2 regions of the Streptomyces sp. NPDC059875 genome follow, and region 1 is predicted to be linked to the other one. Evidence: riboswitches for the same ligand, from Rfam matches in the RefSeq annotation. Region 1 holds a riboswitch; the other holds the start of a gene.
What was found. A riboswitch is a leader RNA that binds a small molecule or an ion and turns the genes downstream of it on or off. The one in region 1 is predicted to bind cyclic di-AMP.
Positions count from the first base shown of each region.

Region 2: it holds a riboswitch for cyclic di-AMP, as region 1 does, so the genes downstream of both, ACFV9D_RS07060 (transglycosylase family protein) here and ACFV9D_RS10640 (M23 family metallopeptidase) in region 1, are expected to answer to the same signal.

Region 1 is NZ_JBHWJZ010000006.1:301,768-309,216, reverse strand. It holds gene ACFV9D_RS10645 (aldo/keto reductase) at 1-587, opposite strand, end outside; gene ACFV9D_RS10640 (M23 family metallopeptidase) at 815-1,909, opposite strand; cyclic di-AMP (ydaO/yuaA leader) riboswitch at 1,921-2,068, opposite strand; gene ACFV9D_RS10635 (PP2C family protein-serine/threonine phosphatase) at 2,280-3,446, opposite strand; gene ACFV9D_RS10630 (MFS transporter) at 3,576-4,802, opposite strand; gene ACFV9D_RS10625 (PLP-dependent cysteine synthase family protein) at 4,799-5,815, opposite strand; gene ACFV9D_RS10620 (hypothetical protein) at 5,874-6,239, opposite strand; gene ACFV9D_RS10615 (MerR family transcriptional regulator) at 6,340-7,080, opposite strand; tRNA gene ACFV9D_RS10610 (tRNA-Met) at 7,197-7,270, opposite strand; gene ACFV9D_RS10605 (rhodanese-like domain-containing protein) at 7,345-7,449, opposite strand, start outside.
Region 2 is NZ_JBHWJZ010000004.1:253,638-261,086, reverse strand. It holds gene ACFV9D_RS07070 (septum formation initiator family protein) at 1-181, opposite strand, end outside; gene eno (phosphopyruvate hydratase) at 278-1,564, opposite strand; gene ACFV9D_RS07060 (transglycosylase family protein) at 1,855-2,550, opposite strand; cyclic di-AMP (ydaO/yuaA leader) riboswitch at 2,554-2,729, opposite strand; gene ACFV9D_RS07055 (transglycosylase family protein) at 2,995-4,008, opposite strand; gene ACFV9D_RS07050 (cytochrome P450) at 4,123-5,364, opposite strand; gene ACFV9D_RS07045 (globin domain-containing protein) at 5,476-6,678, shown strand; gene ACFV9D_RS07040 (nucleoside triphosphate pyrophosphohydrolase) at 6,687-7,449, opposite strand, start outside.

The sequences.
Region 1 (7,449 bases):
AGCTCCCCCTCGTACGTGTCGCGCGAGAGCAGGTTGTAGTGCGGCTGCAGGGCGACGTAGCGGGTCAGCCCCTCGGCGTCGGCGAAGTCGAGGGAGGCCTGCAGCCGCTCGGGCGAGATGTTGGAGGCGGCGACCGCCCGCACCTTGCCGTCCTTCACCAGCTGGTCGAGGGCGGTGACGATCTCCTCGACGGGGACGGACTCGTCGTCGAAGTGGGTGTAGTACAGGTCGATGTGGTCGGTGCCGAGCCGGCGCAGCGACTCCTCCACCGCGGCCTTGACGGTGGTCGGGGCCAGGCCCTTGTACCGGGGGTGGGCGCCGACCTTGGTGGCGACGACGATCTCGTCGCGGTTGCCGCGGGAGGCCAGCCACCTCCCGAGGATGGTCTCGGACTCGCCGCCCTCGTTGCCCTCGGCCCAGGCGGAGTAGCTGTCGGCGGTGTCGACGAAGTTGCCGCCCGCGGCGGCGTAGGCGTCGAGGACGGCGAAGGAACGTTCCTCGTCGGCGCTCCAGCCGAAGACGTTGCCGCCCAGTGCGAGCGGGAAGACGTGCAGGCCGGAGGTGCCCAGCGGGCGAAGAGAGGTCATGGGGACATCAACGACCCGCGGACGAGGGACTATTCCGGCAGCCCTGACGTCGGGGGGGTGCCGCCAGGACTGCCGGAGCCGGAGGGGACGCGCCACACGCCGAGACCGCAGCGAGCCTCGCGACCGGGCCCGAGACCCGAGCCTCGTGACCGGGCCCGAGCCTCGCCACCCAGCCGGAGCCGGAGCCCGAGCCCGCGCTTCGCGAGCGGCGCGCGCGCGTCAGAGCATCAGACCGACAGGCCCTTGTCGCGCAGCCAGGCCGCCGGGTCGATGCCGTCGCCGCCCGCGGTGTGCACCTCGAGGTGCAGGTGCGGGCCGGTCACGTTGCCGGTCGCGCCGACGCGGCCGATGGTCTCGCCGGTGCCCACGGACTGGCCCACGTTCACCGTCATCGAGGACAGGTGCGCGTACCAGACCTCCGAGCCGTCCTCCAGCTCCAGGACGATCCGGTAGCCGTAGGAGCCGGACCAGCCCGCCGACTTGATGGTGCCGCCGTGCACCGCCTTGACCGGGGTGCCGGTGGGCGCCGCGAAGTCGAGGCCGGTGTGGTAGCCGGAGGACCACATGGAGCCGGACTGGCCGTACGTGGAGGTCAGGGTGTACGAGGAGGTGGGCAGGGAGTAGCTCGCGGCGAGCTTGGCCAGGCGCTCCGCCTCGGCCTTGGCGGCCGCTTCCTCCTCGGCCTTCCTCTTCGCCTCGGCCGCCGCCTTCTCGGCCGCGTCGGCCTTCGCCGCCGCCTCGGCCGCGGCCTTCTCGGCCGCCTGCTTCTCCGCGGCGGCCTTCTCGGCGGCGTCGGCGGAGGCCTGCTGCTGCTCGGCCTGCTGGAGGATGCGGGCGCGCAGCGCCTCGCCGGCGTCCGCCGTCGACTCGGACGCGGAAGCGGAGCCCTCGGCCTTGTCCGTGCCGCCGTCGACCGGGACGGTGAGGGAGGCGGTGAGCGGCTGCGGGTTGTTCGTGCCGGAGCCCGAACCGTCCGCGCCGTCCTCGTCGGAGATGAGTTCGCCGACGCCCGGCAGCTCGGAGGCGTCCGGGAGGTTCAGGTCCGGGAGCGATATCGAGACCGGGGGCTTGTCCTTGGCGGTGGCCATGCCGCCCGCACCGACCGCCGCGATGACACCGACGCCGAGGACGGTGGAGGAGCGGGCGAAGGCCGAGCGCTGCTTCACGACCCGGTGGCGGCCACCGGAGCGGCTCTGCTGGCGGAGGGATTCCTCGGTGGGGTTCCACTCCCCCCACGTGGTGGCGTCGTCGTCCGAACCGGCGGCACCCGAGGCACCGAACGCATCGAAGGGGGCTTCGGGGGCAGGGGTGTTGGACGCCACGGAGGCGTACTCCTTTCCTTCCTTCTCGCCTACCGGGTTAGCTGACGGGTTCGGAGCAGGAAGGTCTCCTACGGGCGCTGTCGCACGGGTGCGAAAGTGCCCGATTCACCCCAAGTGGTGGTTCCCCGGTTCCTTTTCAGGATTCGGCGCGTGCGCACGGTGCCGTCTCTTGCGACGGCTGGGACGACCGCGCTGCGTTATCGAACGTTAATAGACAGGAGGGCCGGATTCCAAGCTGTTCCGGTTGATCATTCCCGAGATTGAGCCGGTACAGCCCGATTTGACCGCGCTTCAGCAAACGCCTTCCGAACCCCCAGAAACTGACGATGTATCAATTGTTATCGCAGCGGTACCTCTTCACTACGGAACGTCACGGCACCACCGGCATCGTCCGCCGCCGCTCCGGCTGCCCGGCCGCCGGACGGCTCACCGCGAGCAGCGCCATGTCGTCCGTCGACCCCCCGCCCGTGTACCGGCGGACGTCGTCCACGATCGCGTCGAGCAGTTCCTCCGGCCCCGGGAAGATCCGCCCGGCGAGCCGCTCGGCGGGATCGTAGAAGGCCCCCGCGGCATTGCGGGCCTCGGAGAGCCCGTCCGTGTAGAGGAGCAGCGTCGCCCCCGGCGGGTACGCGCTCTCGTCGGCCCGGTCCGGCCAGGCGGCCAGCTCGCCCATGCCCAGCGGCAGCGCCGGCTCGCTCGGCTCCAGGAGCCCCAGGCTCCCGTCCACGTACAGCAGCAGCGGCTCGGGATGACCGCGGTTCACCACCCGTACGCGACCGTCACCGCGCGGGATCTCGGCCAGGACGGCGGTGGTGAACCCCTCGAAGGCGTCCAGGCCGTCGCGGCGCGTGCCCTCCCGGGCCAGGGCCCGCTCCAGGCGCTGCGCGACGCCCTCGAGGGTCGCCTCCTGCTCGGCCGCCTCCCGGAAGGCGCCGATGACGACGGCGACGGCCTCGACCGCGTCGAGCCCCTTGCCCCGGACGTCACCGACCACCAGCCGTACCCCGTACGGCGTGTCCTGGACGGCGAACAGGTCGCCGCCGATGAACGCGTCCGCCTGCGCCGCCTCGTACCGCGCCGCCACCTGGAGCCCGCCGATCCGCTCGGCCGGCGTCGGAAGCACGGCCTTCTGGGCGGTCTCCGCGATCACCCGGGCCGAGGCGAGCCGTTTGCCGCTGCGCCGGACGACCCTGTTGATGAGCAGGGCGAGGGCGGAGACGGTGACGACGGTCAACGTCTCGGTGAGGGACGGGATATCGGCGACGGTGCCGTTGTACACGTGCAGACCGACGCTCGCCAGGATCGCGGCGATGCCGGTGACCAGCGTCGTCAGCATCGAGAAGAACGGGGCCGCGATGAGCGGCGCGGCCGAGAACATCGGGGAGGCCGTGTACGAGGCCGGGGTCGAGAGGTCGAAGGCGACACCGCCGAGGATCACGAGCGGGGGCAGGGCGCGGATGAACCGACGGGCCTGCTCGGCGCGCGGCCCCGGGCGCCCGTTGCCCTCGCCGCGCGCCGCTCGCTGCCCCTGCCCCACCTGTGCTCTCCTGCCCGGTCCGTACACGGCGACGGACGGTACCGCGCCCTCCCCAGGGTGGCGGGAGCCGCGCCGCGCGGCGACCCCCGCTCCGCCGAGTGGGGGACACACCCCCGTACGCCCCGCCGGTCAGCCGCCCGCGCCCAGCCGCCCGGACCGGCCCAGGGCCCGGACCGCGCCCGCACACCCCAGCCCGACCCCGCACAGCACCAGCCACGGCGTCGCCGACCACCTCGTGACATCGAGCAGCACGCCCGTCCCCAGGTTCCCGAGCGTGATCCCGACCCCGCAGACGGTGTTGTAGAGCCCGTAGTGCGTGGCCACCCACCGCCCGCCCGAGAGCGCGACGACCGTGTCCATCTCGTACGGGTACAGCACCGCGTTCGCGACCGCCAGGACCGCCGCGCACAGCAGCAGGCCCACGAGCCCTGGCACGGCCACCGGCAGCAGGAAGGCCCCGCCCATCAGCACGAGCCCCAGGACCAGACACCGCTCCCGGCTCAGCCGGCGCTTGCACCACGCCGTGATCCGCAGCTGTCCCGCCAGCGCCACGAGCGCGGAGACCACGAACAGCGCGGTCGTGGCCGCCGTGCCGTCCGCCGCCAGCGGCAGTGCCAGATAGACCTGGAAGGACAGGACGTACGAGCCGGTCATCGCGAGCGAGAAGAGCCAGAACGTGCGGTTGGTCAGCACCGTACGGAACTGGCCCCGCTCCTCGACGCTCTCGGGGGCCTCCTCCCGTAGCCGTACCGGAAGGTGCCGCAGCTGTACCAGCGTCAGGAGGGCGAACAGCACCGCCGCCACCACACACGTCAGCCGGAAAGACACCCCGGTCAGCGCCACCCCGACCAGTGGCCCGAGCAGGATCCCGGCCTGGTAGTACGTGTTGAACAGCGCGAACGCCTCCACGCGCCGCTCCCCCGCCTCCGCCGCGAGGTACGCCCGCACGGCCGGGTTGAACAGCGCCCCCGCCAGGCCCGTCGCCACCGATGCGGCGATCAGCACCGGCAGCGACTGGGCGAACGCGAGCGCCCCGAAGCCCGCCGTCCGCAGCGCGCACCCGGCGACGATCAGCGGCTTGAAGCCGAACCGGTCGGCGAGCGCCCCGCCGACCAGGAACATGCCCTGCTGGGAGAGGTTCCGTACGCCGAGCACCAGCCCGACCGCCCACGCCGCCATGCCCAGCCCGCCCGCGCCCCGGTCACCCGCGAGATGCGCGGCGAGATACGGCATCAGCATGTAGAAGCCGAGGTTGATGGTCAGCTGGTTGAGGAAGAGCAGCCGCGCGGCCGGTTCGAAGGTACGGCTCTGCCGCCAGATCCCGCCCTTGGCGGGGGCCTCGGCCCGGGCGTTCATCGGACCCGCTCCAGGACCCGGCGGGTCCAGCCGTCGACCTGCGCGTCGCCCTCGTACGCCGCCGGCTCCTCGCGCGGCGGGGCGTCGAGCAGTCCGTGTGCCGCACAGAACTCGTCGCTGAAGACCGTGTCGAAGTACCGCTGCGGCCCGTCCGGGAAGACGGCCGCGATCCGTGTCCCGCGCGGCCGGGTGCGGGCCAGCCACCCGGCGACCAGCGCGACCGCGCCCACGCTCCAGCCGCCCGTGGCGAACTGACGCGACGCCAGGCGCCGGGCGGCCCGGACCGCGTCCGCCGGTCCGACCCAGTGGATCTCGTCGAAGGCCGCGTGGTCGACGTTGCCGGGGTGGATGGAGGAGCCGAGCCCGCGCATCAGCCGTTCGCCGGCCGGGAGACCGAAGACGGTGGAGTGGACGCTGTCCACGCCCACCAGCTCCAGGGCGGGGCTGGACGTGGCCCGCAGCGCGCGGGAGATCCCGGCGGAGTGCCCCCCGGTCCCCACCGCGCAGACCAGGACGTCGATCCGGTCGAGCTGCGCGGAGAGCTCGGCGGCGAGTCCCCCGTACGCCTCGGGGTTGTCGGGGTTGCCGTACTGGTTCGGCCACCACGCCCCGTCGAGGCTCGTCAGAAGCTCCGCCACCCGGTCCATGCGCGCCTGCTGCCAGCCGCCCCGCGGGCTCGGCTCCGGCACGACGTGGACCCGGGCGCCGTGGGCGACGAGCATCCGCTCGACGATCGGTTCGAGACCGGGGTCGGTGACGACATGGACGGGGTGGCCGTGCAGCACTCCGGCCAGCGCGAGGCCGAGGCCGAGCGTGCCGGAGGTCGATTCGACGATGGGCGCGCCGGGCCGCAGCTCTCCGCGGCGGCGCGCCGCTTCGACCATGTAGAGGGCGGCACGGTCCTTGATGCCGCCGAAGTTGAAGCCTTCGAGTTTGGCCCAGTAGCCGTCGTCCATCCACAGCACGGGGGTGTTGCCGACGGTCTGCGCGGCGACGGACAGCAGGTCGTTCATGGGTACGTCCTTGACGTGGGTACGCGGAAGGGAGCCTGGTCGTGTCGTGCGATCCGGCTCAGTTCCGGTCCACTCCGAGGGCGATCAGCAGACGGCCCGGCTCGGGGCCGGGTCCCGCCCGGTCGCGCACACAGCGGGCGTGCGGATCCGCGGGGAAGACCTCTTCGTGGTCGACGTCGACGGCCGCGTCGGCGCCCGGCGCGGCGAACTGCGGCGCGGTCTGCGCGGGCAGATGGGCGTCGAAGGACCATGCCTCGCCCGGCCGCTCGCAGCCGTGCGGCAGCGCGGGGGCGGAGACGGTCGTCGTGTCGGCGGGCAGGGGCGGCACATGGTGTCCGTGCGACCCGTGGCAGACGCTCACCAGCAGGGCGAGGAGCGCGAGCAGGACGAGGACGGCGGGCGCCCGCCGTCGTACGTCAGTCACCGCTCCGTCACTCATGGTGCGCGTGACATTACGGTGCGGCAGCGCACGCCCGCAAAGCGCCGGGCGCGGTTTTGGCCACCGTTTACCTACGGTCGAACCGCTACATGTTCCGCTCCGCGTAGACCTCCAGCGCGTCCCGGACGAGGAGGGCGGTGCCCTCGCTGTGCTGGTCGTAGTTGGCGCCGAAGCGCGGGTCGTCGACGTACATCCGGCCGAGTCCGATCACGTACTCCTTCGTCGGCGTCGTGGTGGTCGACAGCCACGCGACGTGGCGCCGCGCGATGGCCTGGACCTCGTCGCCGTCGGCGGCGAGCCCGTCCCGCGCCGCCTGTCCGAAGTCGCGGGCGATGCCGGCCTGCTCGTCCATGAACGCCTGCTTCTGCTCGGCGCTGAGCGAGCGCCACCAGCGGTCGCCCTTCTCGTACGCGTCGCGGCCCCAGCGCTCGGTGACCTCCTCCTCGTACTGCGTGTGATCGAATCCGTCGAACACTTCTTCCGCCATGAGCTCTTCTCCGTTCTCCGTCTTGTGGAGAGTGGTCCGCACGGCCTCGATCTGTCGCCCGATCCGCTCCCGCTCCTGTTCCAGCAGGAGGAGGTGGGTGCGCAGGGCGGCGGACGAGTCCCGCTGACCTTCCAGGACCTCGGCGATCGCGGGCAGGGAGAGCCCCAGCTCGCGCAGCAGCAGGATGCGCTGCAGTCGCACGAGCGCCGCCTGGTCGTAGTACCGGTAACCGTTGGCGCCGATCCGGCTGGGCTCCAGCAGTCCGCGCTCTCCGTAGTGCCGGAGGGTGCGGCTGGTGGTGCCGGCCTTCTTGGCGATCTCCTGGATCGACCACTCCATGGGGAAAACGCTAAATCTTGACGTTGCGTAAAGGTCAAGCGGCGCGAGACGGGGACACGGGAACACGACGAAGGCCCGGATCCAGTGACTGGATCCGGGCCTTCGTTGCTACTGAGTAGCGGGGACAGGATTTGAACCTGCGACCTCTGGGTTATGAGCCCAGCGAGCTACCGAGCTGCTCCACCCCGCGTCGGTGAATATGACCTTACGGCATGGGGCGCCGATCCCCTAATCCCTTTTGCGGCGACGGTCACGGCAACGGTTTCAGCAGCCGCAGTCCTCGGCGTCGACCGGCGCCGTCAGCGGGTCCGCGTCCTTCTTCTCGGGGCCCTCCCAGGTCTCGTACGGGAAGCCCTCGCGGACCCAGTA
Region 2 (7,449 bases), on a different contig from region 1:
GGTAGGCGAGCGCCACCACCAGCGAGCAGACGACCAGGGCGAGGAAGGCCGCACGGCCGGTGAGCCGCGAGCGGCGGGCCTGACGGCGGGTCTGGGAGCGGTAGACACGGGCGGCGGTCTGCTCGCCGAGCAGCCTGATCCGGGTCGCGGTCGAGAACCGGTCCCGGTCCTTCGCGGCCATGTGTTCCCGCCTCCCTGCATACGTGCGTCCCCGCACACGGTACGGGACCGGGTGCGGGGACGTATGTACGACGGGGCTGTCGGCCCCTGGGCGGTGTCAGCCCTTGAAGCGCGGGAAGGCGCTGCGGCCGGCGTAGACCGCGGCGTCGTCGAGGATCTCCTCGATGCGCAGGAGCTGGTTGTACTTGGCGACGCGCTCGGAGCGGGCCGGGGCGCCGGTCTTGATCTGACCGCAGTTGGTGGCGACGGCCAGGTCGGCGATCGTGACGTCCTCGGTCTCGCCGGAGCGGTGGGACATCATGCACTTGAAGCCGTTGCGCTGGGCCAGCTCGACGGCGTCCAGGGTCTCGGTCAGCGAACCGATCTGGTTGACCTTGACGAGCAGGGCGTTGGCGGCGCCCTCCTCGATGCCGCGGGCCAGGCGCTCCGGGTTGGTGACGAACAGGTCGTCGCCGACGATCTGGACCTTGGTGCCCAGCTTGTCCGTGAGGACCTTCCAGCCGGCCCAGTCGTCCTCGAACAGCGGGTCCTCGATGGAGACCAGCGGGTACGCGGAGACGAGCTCCTCGTAGTACTCGGTCATCTCGGCGGCCGAGCGGGACTTGCCCTCGAACTCGTACGAGCCGTCCTTGTAGAACTCGGACGCGGCGACGTCGAGCGCCAGCGCGATGTCCTTGCCCGGGACGTAACCGGCCTGCTTGATGGCCTCGAGGATGAGGTCGAGCGCCTCGCGGTTGGAGTCCAGGTTCGGGGCGAAGCCGCCCTCGTCGCCGAGGCCGGTGGACAGGCCCTTGGTCTTCAGGACGGACTTGAGGGTGTGGTAGACCTCGGTGCCCCAGCGCAGGGCCTCGGAGAAGGACTCCGCGCCGATCGGGGCGATCATGAACTCCTGGATGTCCACGTTGGAGTCGGCGTGCGAGCCGCCGTTCAGGATGTTCATCATCGGAACGGGCAGCAGGTGCGCGTTCGGGCCGCCCAGGTAGCGGAAGAGCGGGAGGTCGGAGGCCTCGGAGGCGGCGTGCGCGACGGCGAGGGAGACGCCGAGGATGGCGTTGGCGCCGAGCGAGGCCTTGTTGTCGGTGGCGTCCAGGTCGAACATGGCCTGGTCGATGAGGCGCTGCTCGGTGGCGTCGTAGCCGACGAGCTCCGGGCCGATCTGCTCGATCACGGCGAGGACGGCCTTCTCGACGCCCTTGCCCTGGTAGCGGTTCTTGTCTCCGTCACGGAGCTCAATGGCCTCGAACGCACCGGTGGAGGCACCGGACGGAACGGCAGCACGGCCGGTGCTGCCGTCGTCGAGGCCGACCTCGACCTCGACCGTGGGGTTGCCTCGGGAGTCCAGGATTTCCCGGGCTACGACGACGTCGATGGACGGCACGAGCATCTCCTTCTGGGATGTGACGCTAGATGTGACGCAAGCTGTGCAGGGTCGCTTTGGCCTTGCGACAAGAGCCTAACCGGCTCTGGGGCTCCAGCCAGCCGGGCGCCCGCCCCCTGGGACGAAAAAGGACCCAAGGGCATGCATCAGGGGACGAACGACCCCGAAGCTACCCTTCGGTAACGCGGAAACCCCGGCCCGACGCGCACGGGGGAAGAGCACGTCGGACCGGGGTGGTCACCGCGGGAGGGTCGGAGGGGCCGCGTGAGCCGCCGGACTCACGCGAACCGCCGGGCTCACTTCAGGTGAAGCTGCTGGCCCGGGTAGATCAGGTCGGCGTCCTCGACGACGTCCTTGTTGAGCTCGAAGAGCTTCTCCCAGCCGCCCTTGACGTCGTGGGCGGCGGCGATCTTGCTCAGGGTGTCACCGGCGACGACCTTGTACTCGCCGTCACCCTTCTTGACCTTCTTGCCGGTCGGGGTGGTGACGGTCTTCTTCGCGTCGGCCTTCGGCGCGGTCCGCTGCTCGCTGCGGGTCGTCGGCTGCTCGGCCTGACGCTCCTGCTGCTTCGGGGCGGCCGGCTGGGCCGGCGCGCTCTCGGCGGCACCACCGGTGTAGGCGGCGCTGGAGAGGCCCACGCCACAGCTCGGCCAGGCGCCCTTGCCCTGGCCGGCCAGGACCTTCTCGGCGACGGCGATCTGCTGCGACTTCGAGGCCTGGTCGGCGGTGGCGGCGTACGCGGTGCCACCGTAGGCGGCCCAGGTGGAGGCGGAGAACTGCAGGCCGCCGTAGTAGCCGTTGCCGGTGTTGATGGACCAGTTGCCGCCGGACTCGCACTGGGCGACGGCGTCCCACTCGGAGGCGGTGGCGGCCGAGGCGGACCCGGCGGTCATCAGCGGGGCGGCGACGGCGACACCGGCGACACCGGCGAGGGCGACGGCGCGGGTGGCCTTGGAGGGACGACGGTGTTTGCCCTTGGCGGAAAACAGCATGGGACTTCTCCTCACCGACGCCTGCGAGGTGAGCTGTCGGGTTCGGGCCATGTGAGTTGCCCGGCCGCGCGACCTAGCGCGCGGCTTCACCCCAAGCCGCTCCGTCGGCCGTCTGTCTCAACGGCCGGGGGCGGCACTTACCTTGGGTCCCCCGCTCCTGCCTTCGGCGCTCGACGCGACGACTGTTCCCATCGGCCGACGGCAGGATTCGGCGTTTCGGTCGACGGGGCCCGCGGTGGCGAGCGGTGACGACCGTAGACACAGACCTCTCCGAAGTTCAAAGACGTCCATTGGGGAAAAATCGGCCCTACTCGCTTCGGGACGAAGGGTGTTTACGCAGGTGAGAGGTGACGGAAGCAAAGTTTGCGGACGCGACACGCCAGTTGAGACAAAGAGACCCATGTCTCACTTGCACAGAACCGGACATACGACCCCGAACTACCCCTACTTCACGGGGAGACCGATCGTCAGATCGAGGCTCTGGCCAGGGAGGATGAGGTCCGGGTCGGCGCCCACCGTCGAGCGGTTGGCGTCGTAGAGGGCGCCCCAGCCGCCCGGGAGTTCGTTCTCCCGAGCAATGTCGGTGAGGTTGTCGCCCGGCTTGACGGTGTATTCGCCCGAAGTGCCCTTGGTGTCCGTAACGTCCTTGCCGGCCTCGGCACCCTTGCCGCTCTCGGCATCCTCGGCGCCCTCGACATCCGTTACATCCGCACTGTCCGGATTCGTCACATCCGTACCAGGGGTGGCGTCCTGTGTCGGTGCGTCAGTCGGCGAGGCGTGTCGACCCTTTTCGCCATTCTTGTCCGGATTGAGCGTCTCCTCCGGAGCTGCGTCGCCCCGGTGCTTGCCGGTGCCCGGCGTCGTCACCGGCGCGGAGGGCGTGACGAGCGTCTCGGGGGTGGTGCCCGGGGTCGGGGTCGAAGGCGGGGTGGCCCCGGGGGTGACGGGCGACTCAGGGGTGGCGGCGTCGGGCGTGGCGGCTTCGGGGGTGAGCGGGAGGCCGGCGGTCCGGTTCGACTCCGCGACGGGACCCGTGGGCTCCGCCGGCGTGACCGCAGGGCCCGGGTCGACACCGGGCGCGGCGCCGTCGTTCGCCAGCCCCGCGATCGGGGCACAGGTGGCCCACTGCGTGGACCCCGCGGCGAGCGCCTTTTCGGCCACCGCGATCTGCTGCGCGCGGCTGGCGAGGTCGGCACTGCTCGCGTACGACAGACCGCCGTACGTCTCCCAGGTCTCCTGGGTGAACTGGAGGCCACCGTAGAGCCCGTTGCCGAAGTGGGCGCTCCACAGGCCGCCCGACTCGCACTCGGCGACCCGGTCCCAGGTGGGGGCGTCGGCGGCGGAGGCGGAGCCCGCGGCGAGCAGCGGCAGCGCGAGGGCCGATCCCGTCACGCCTGCGGCGACGACGATGGCGGGGGCCTGGCGGGGTCTGCGGTGTCGACCGTTCCCGGAGCGCATGCGGAGCTGCCTTTCGCGTGACTGCTGAGGTGACGGTGAACGTAGCGGCATTCGAACGTCTGTTACAAGTCGATGCAGCGGAGATCACGTAAAAGTCACAGTCTTGACGGACCGTCAGCTGACAACTGGGGCGAACTCCACCGGAAGCGTGCGCAATCCACGCATGATGAGCCCGCCGCGCCACCGCAGATCGGCCGGATCGGCGGCAAGTCGCAGGTCCGGCAGGCGAGTCAGCAGCGTCGCGAGCGCGATCTGGCCCTCCAGCCGGGCGAGCGGGGCGCCGATGCAGTAGTGGATGCCGTGCCCGTACCCCAGGTGCTGGTTGTCCCGCCGGGACAGATCGAGCGTGTCCGGTTCGTCGAAGCGCGCCGGGTCACGGTCGGCGGCGGCCAGCACGACCAGGACCGGGTCGCCCGCCGGGATCTCCTGTCCGCCGATGGTCAGCGGCTCCATGGCGTACCGCCAGGTCGCCAGCTCCACCGGCCCGTCGTAGCGCAGCAGCTCCTCGACCCCGGTCTCCAGGAGACCCCGGTCCCCCGCCGCGAGCGAGGCCTGGAGCCGCTCGCGCTGATCGGGGTTGCGCAGCAGGGCGTACACCCCGTTGCCCACGAGGTTGACCGTGGTCTCGAAGCCGGCGAAGAGGAGGATGAAGGCCATCGCGGCGGCCTCGTTCTCGGTGAGGTGCTCGCCGTGGTCGGAGGCCTTGATCAGCCCCGAGATCAGGTCGTCGCCGGGGTCGAGCCGCTTGCGGTGGATCAGCTCCGCGAGATAGCCGCGCATCTTCTTGACCGAGCGCGCCACCCCGCCGCGCGGGCCTCCACCGTGCCGGATCATCATTCCGGCCCAGTCCCGGAAGTCGTCCTGGTCCTCGCGCGGCACGCCGAGCAGGTCGCAGATCGCGTAGATGGGCAGCGGGAAGGCGAACTCGTGGATGAGGTCGGCGGAGCCCTTCTCCGCGAAGGAGTCGATGAGCCGGTCGGTCAGCTCCTGCACGCGCGGAGCGAACTCGGCGACCCGGCGCGGGGTGAACGCCTTCGACACCAGCCGCCGCAGCCGGGTGTGGTCGGGTGGGTCGATGTTGAGCAGATGTGTCATCAGCTCGGCCTTGCGCTCCCCCGGGATCCCGGTCTTCCCCTTGGCGTGCGCGGGCTCGTCGTGGTGCGCCGGGTTCTTCGAAAGCCGCTGGTCGGCGAGGGCCTGCCGGGCGTCCGCGTACCGCGTCACCAGCCAGGCCTCGACCCCGCTGGGCAGCTTCGCCCGGTGGACGGGCGCGTGCTCGCGCAGCCAGGCGTAGGCGGGGTACGGGTCGGTGGCGAACTCCCAGGTGAAGAGCTCGGGGGCGGGGGGCGTGCTCACCCTGAGACGGTACAAGGTCGCCGGCGGGCGGGCGCGCGGACGGCCGGGGGCGGCGGTCGGACCCTCGCGATGTGATCGTCCGGTGAAGAGGCGTGGCCTAGATTCTCCCGGGTGGATGCCCAGTTGCTCAGAAGCACGTTCGCCGTCGTCGAGAGACGGGCCGAACACGCCGTCACCTTCTTCTACTCCCATCTCTTCTGGAACAACCCGGGCGTCCGCGAGCTCTTCCCCGAGGACATGCGCCCCCAGCGCGACCGGCTCTTCGCCGCGCTCACCCATGTCGTGACCCATCTGGAGGACCCCGGGCTGCCGGGGTACCTCGCGCATCTGGGCCGGGACCACCGCAAGTTTCTGGCCTCGCCCGCCCTCTACGCCTCCGTCGGGGCCAGCCTGACCGCCGCGTTCGCGCACGCCGCGGGGGCCGCCTGGACCGTCGAGGCCGAGAAGACGTGGACCGAGGCGTACGGGTACGTCGCCGAGCTCATGATGCGGGGCGCCGAGGAGGCGGCGGCGGACGGGGAGCCGGCCTGGTGGGACGCCGTCGTGGCGCGCCACGAGCGGCTCGGCGAGGACCTGGCGGTGCTGACGCTGCGCCCGCGGCAGCCCTTCGCATACCTGCCGGGGCAGTACGTGAGCGTCAGCTCGCTGCGGGTCCCGCGGGTGTGGCGGACGTACTCCCTGGCCAACGCGGCCCGGGCGGACGGGACGGTGGACCTGCACGTCAGCCGGATCCCCGGCGGAGCGATGAGCACCGCGCTCGTCGACGAGGTGCGGGCGGGCGAGCCGCTGCGGCTGAGCGCGCCCGGCGGCGCGCTGACGTCACGGACCGCGCCGGGCGGGCCGCGGACCTACATCGCCGCCGGGACCGGCTGGGCGCCGGTCAAGGCGCTCCTCGAAGAGGTGGCCGAGGGGCCCGAGGGCACCGAGGCCCGGCTCTTCCTGGTCGCCCGGGCGAAGGAGTACCTGTACGGGCGGGAGGACGTCGCGCGCCTTCAGGAGCGCATACCCGGGCTGAACGTCATATACATCGCCTCCGCGCCCGACCACCCGCGCGACCAGGCGACCGAGCGGCTGATCCACGCGCTGTACGCCTGCGTCAACTGGCCGTCCCACGAGGTCTACCTGGCGGGCCCGCCGGGCTTCCTCGCCGAGACCGTCCCGGTCCTGGAGCACCTCGGCGCGGCCCGGCTCCACCACGACCACCTGCCGGCGGTCGCCGTCTTACCCGCCCGCCCGGGCACGGCGGAGTGGTTCATCGAGCCCCCACAACTCCACTGGCACAACCCCGAAGCCAGGTCCCCACGCCGTCCTTGACCCCGGGGCTACCGGCCCTCCGCCGCTCTGATCGTGTCGCGGTAGGCGCGGGCCGCGGCCCTCAGGGCGGCTTCCGGGTCGATTCCCTGCGCCTCCGCGCGGGCGGCGAGGGCGAGGAGGTCGTAGCCGAGGCCCTCGCCCGACGGCAGCGGGACGTCCAGGCCCGCCGTGCGGACCCGGCCCGCCAGCTTCGCGGCGAGGGCGAGACCGGGTTGGCCCAGCGGCACCCCGTCGGTCACCGACTCGCGCTGCTTCTCGATCGCCTTCGTGCGCAGCCAGTGCGCCTTGACCTCCTCCGGCGTCTCGGCGGTCGCGTCGCCGAAGACGTGCGGGTGGCGGTGGATCAGCTTCTCGACGATCGTCCCGGCCACGTCGTCCACGGAGAACGGCTCCTCCGCGTCCTCCTCGGCGATCCGGGCGTGGAAGACGACCTGGAGGAGCACGTCCCCGAGCTCCTCGCGCAGCTCGTCGCGGTCGCCGTCCTCGATCGCCTCGACGAGTTCGTACGCCTCCTCGATGCCGTACTTGGCGAGCCCCTTGTGCGTCTGCTGCGAGGACCACGGGCACTCGCGCCGGATGCGGTCCATGACCTGCACCAGGTCGAGGAGACGGGCGCCCGGCAGGTCGTACGAGCCGGGCAGCAGCTCCAGGTCGGGCATCGTGACGCGGCCGGAGCCGGCCAGCCGGGCGAGCCCGTCGGTCAGGGCCTGGTCGCCCTCGCCGGAGGGCAGGACGACGACGGTCCGCCCACCGGCGCAGGCCTCGACGAGG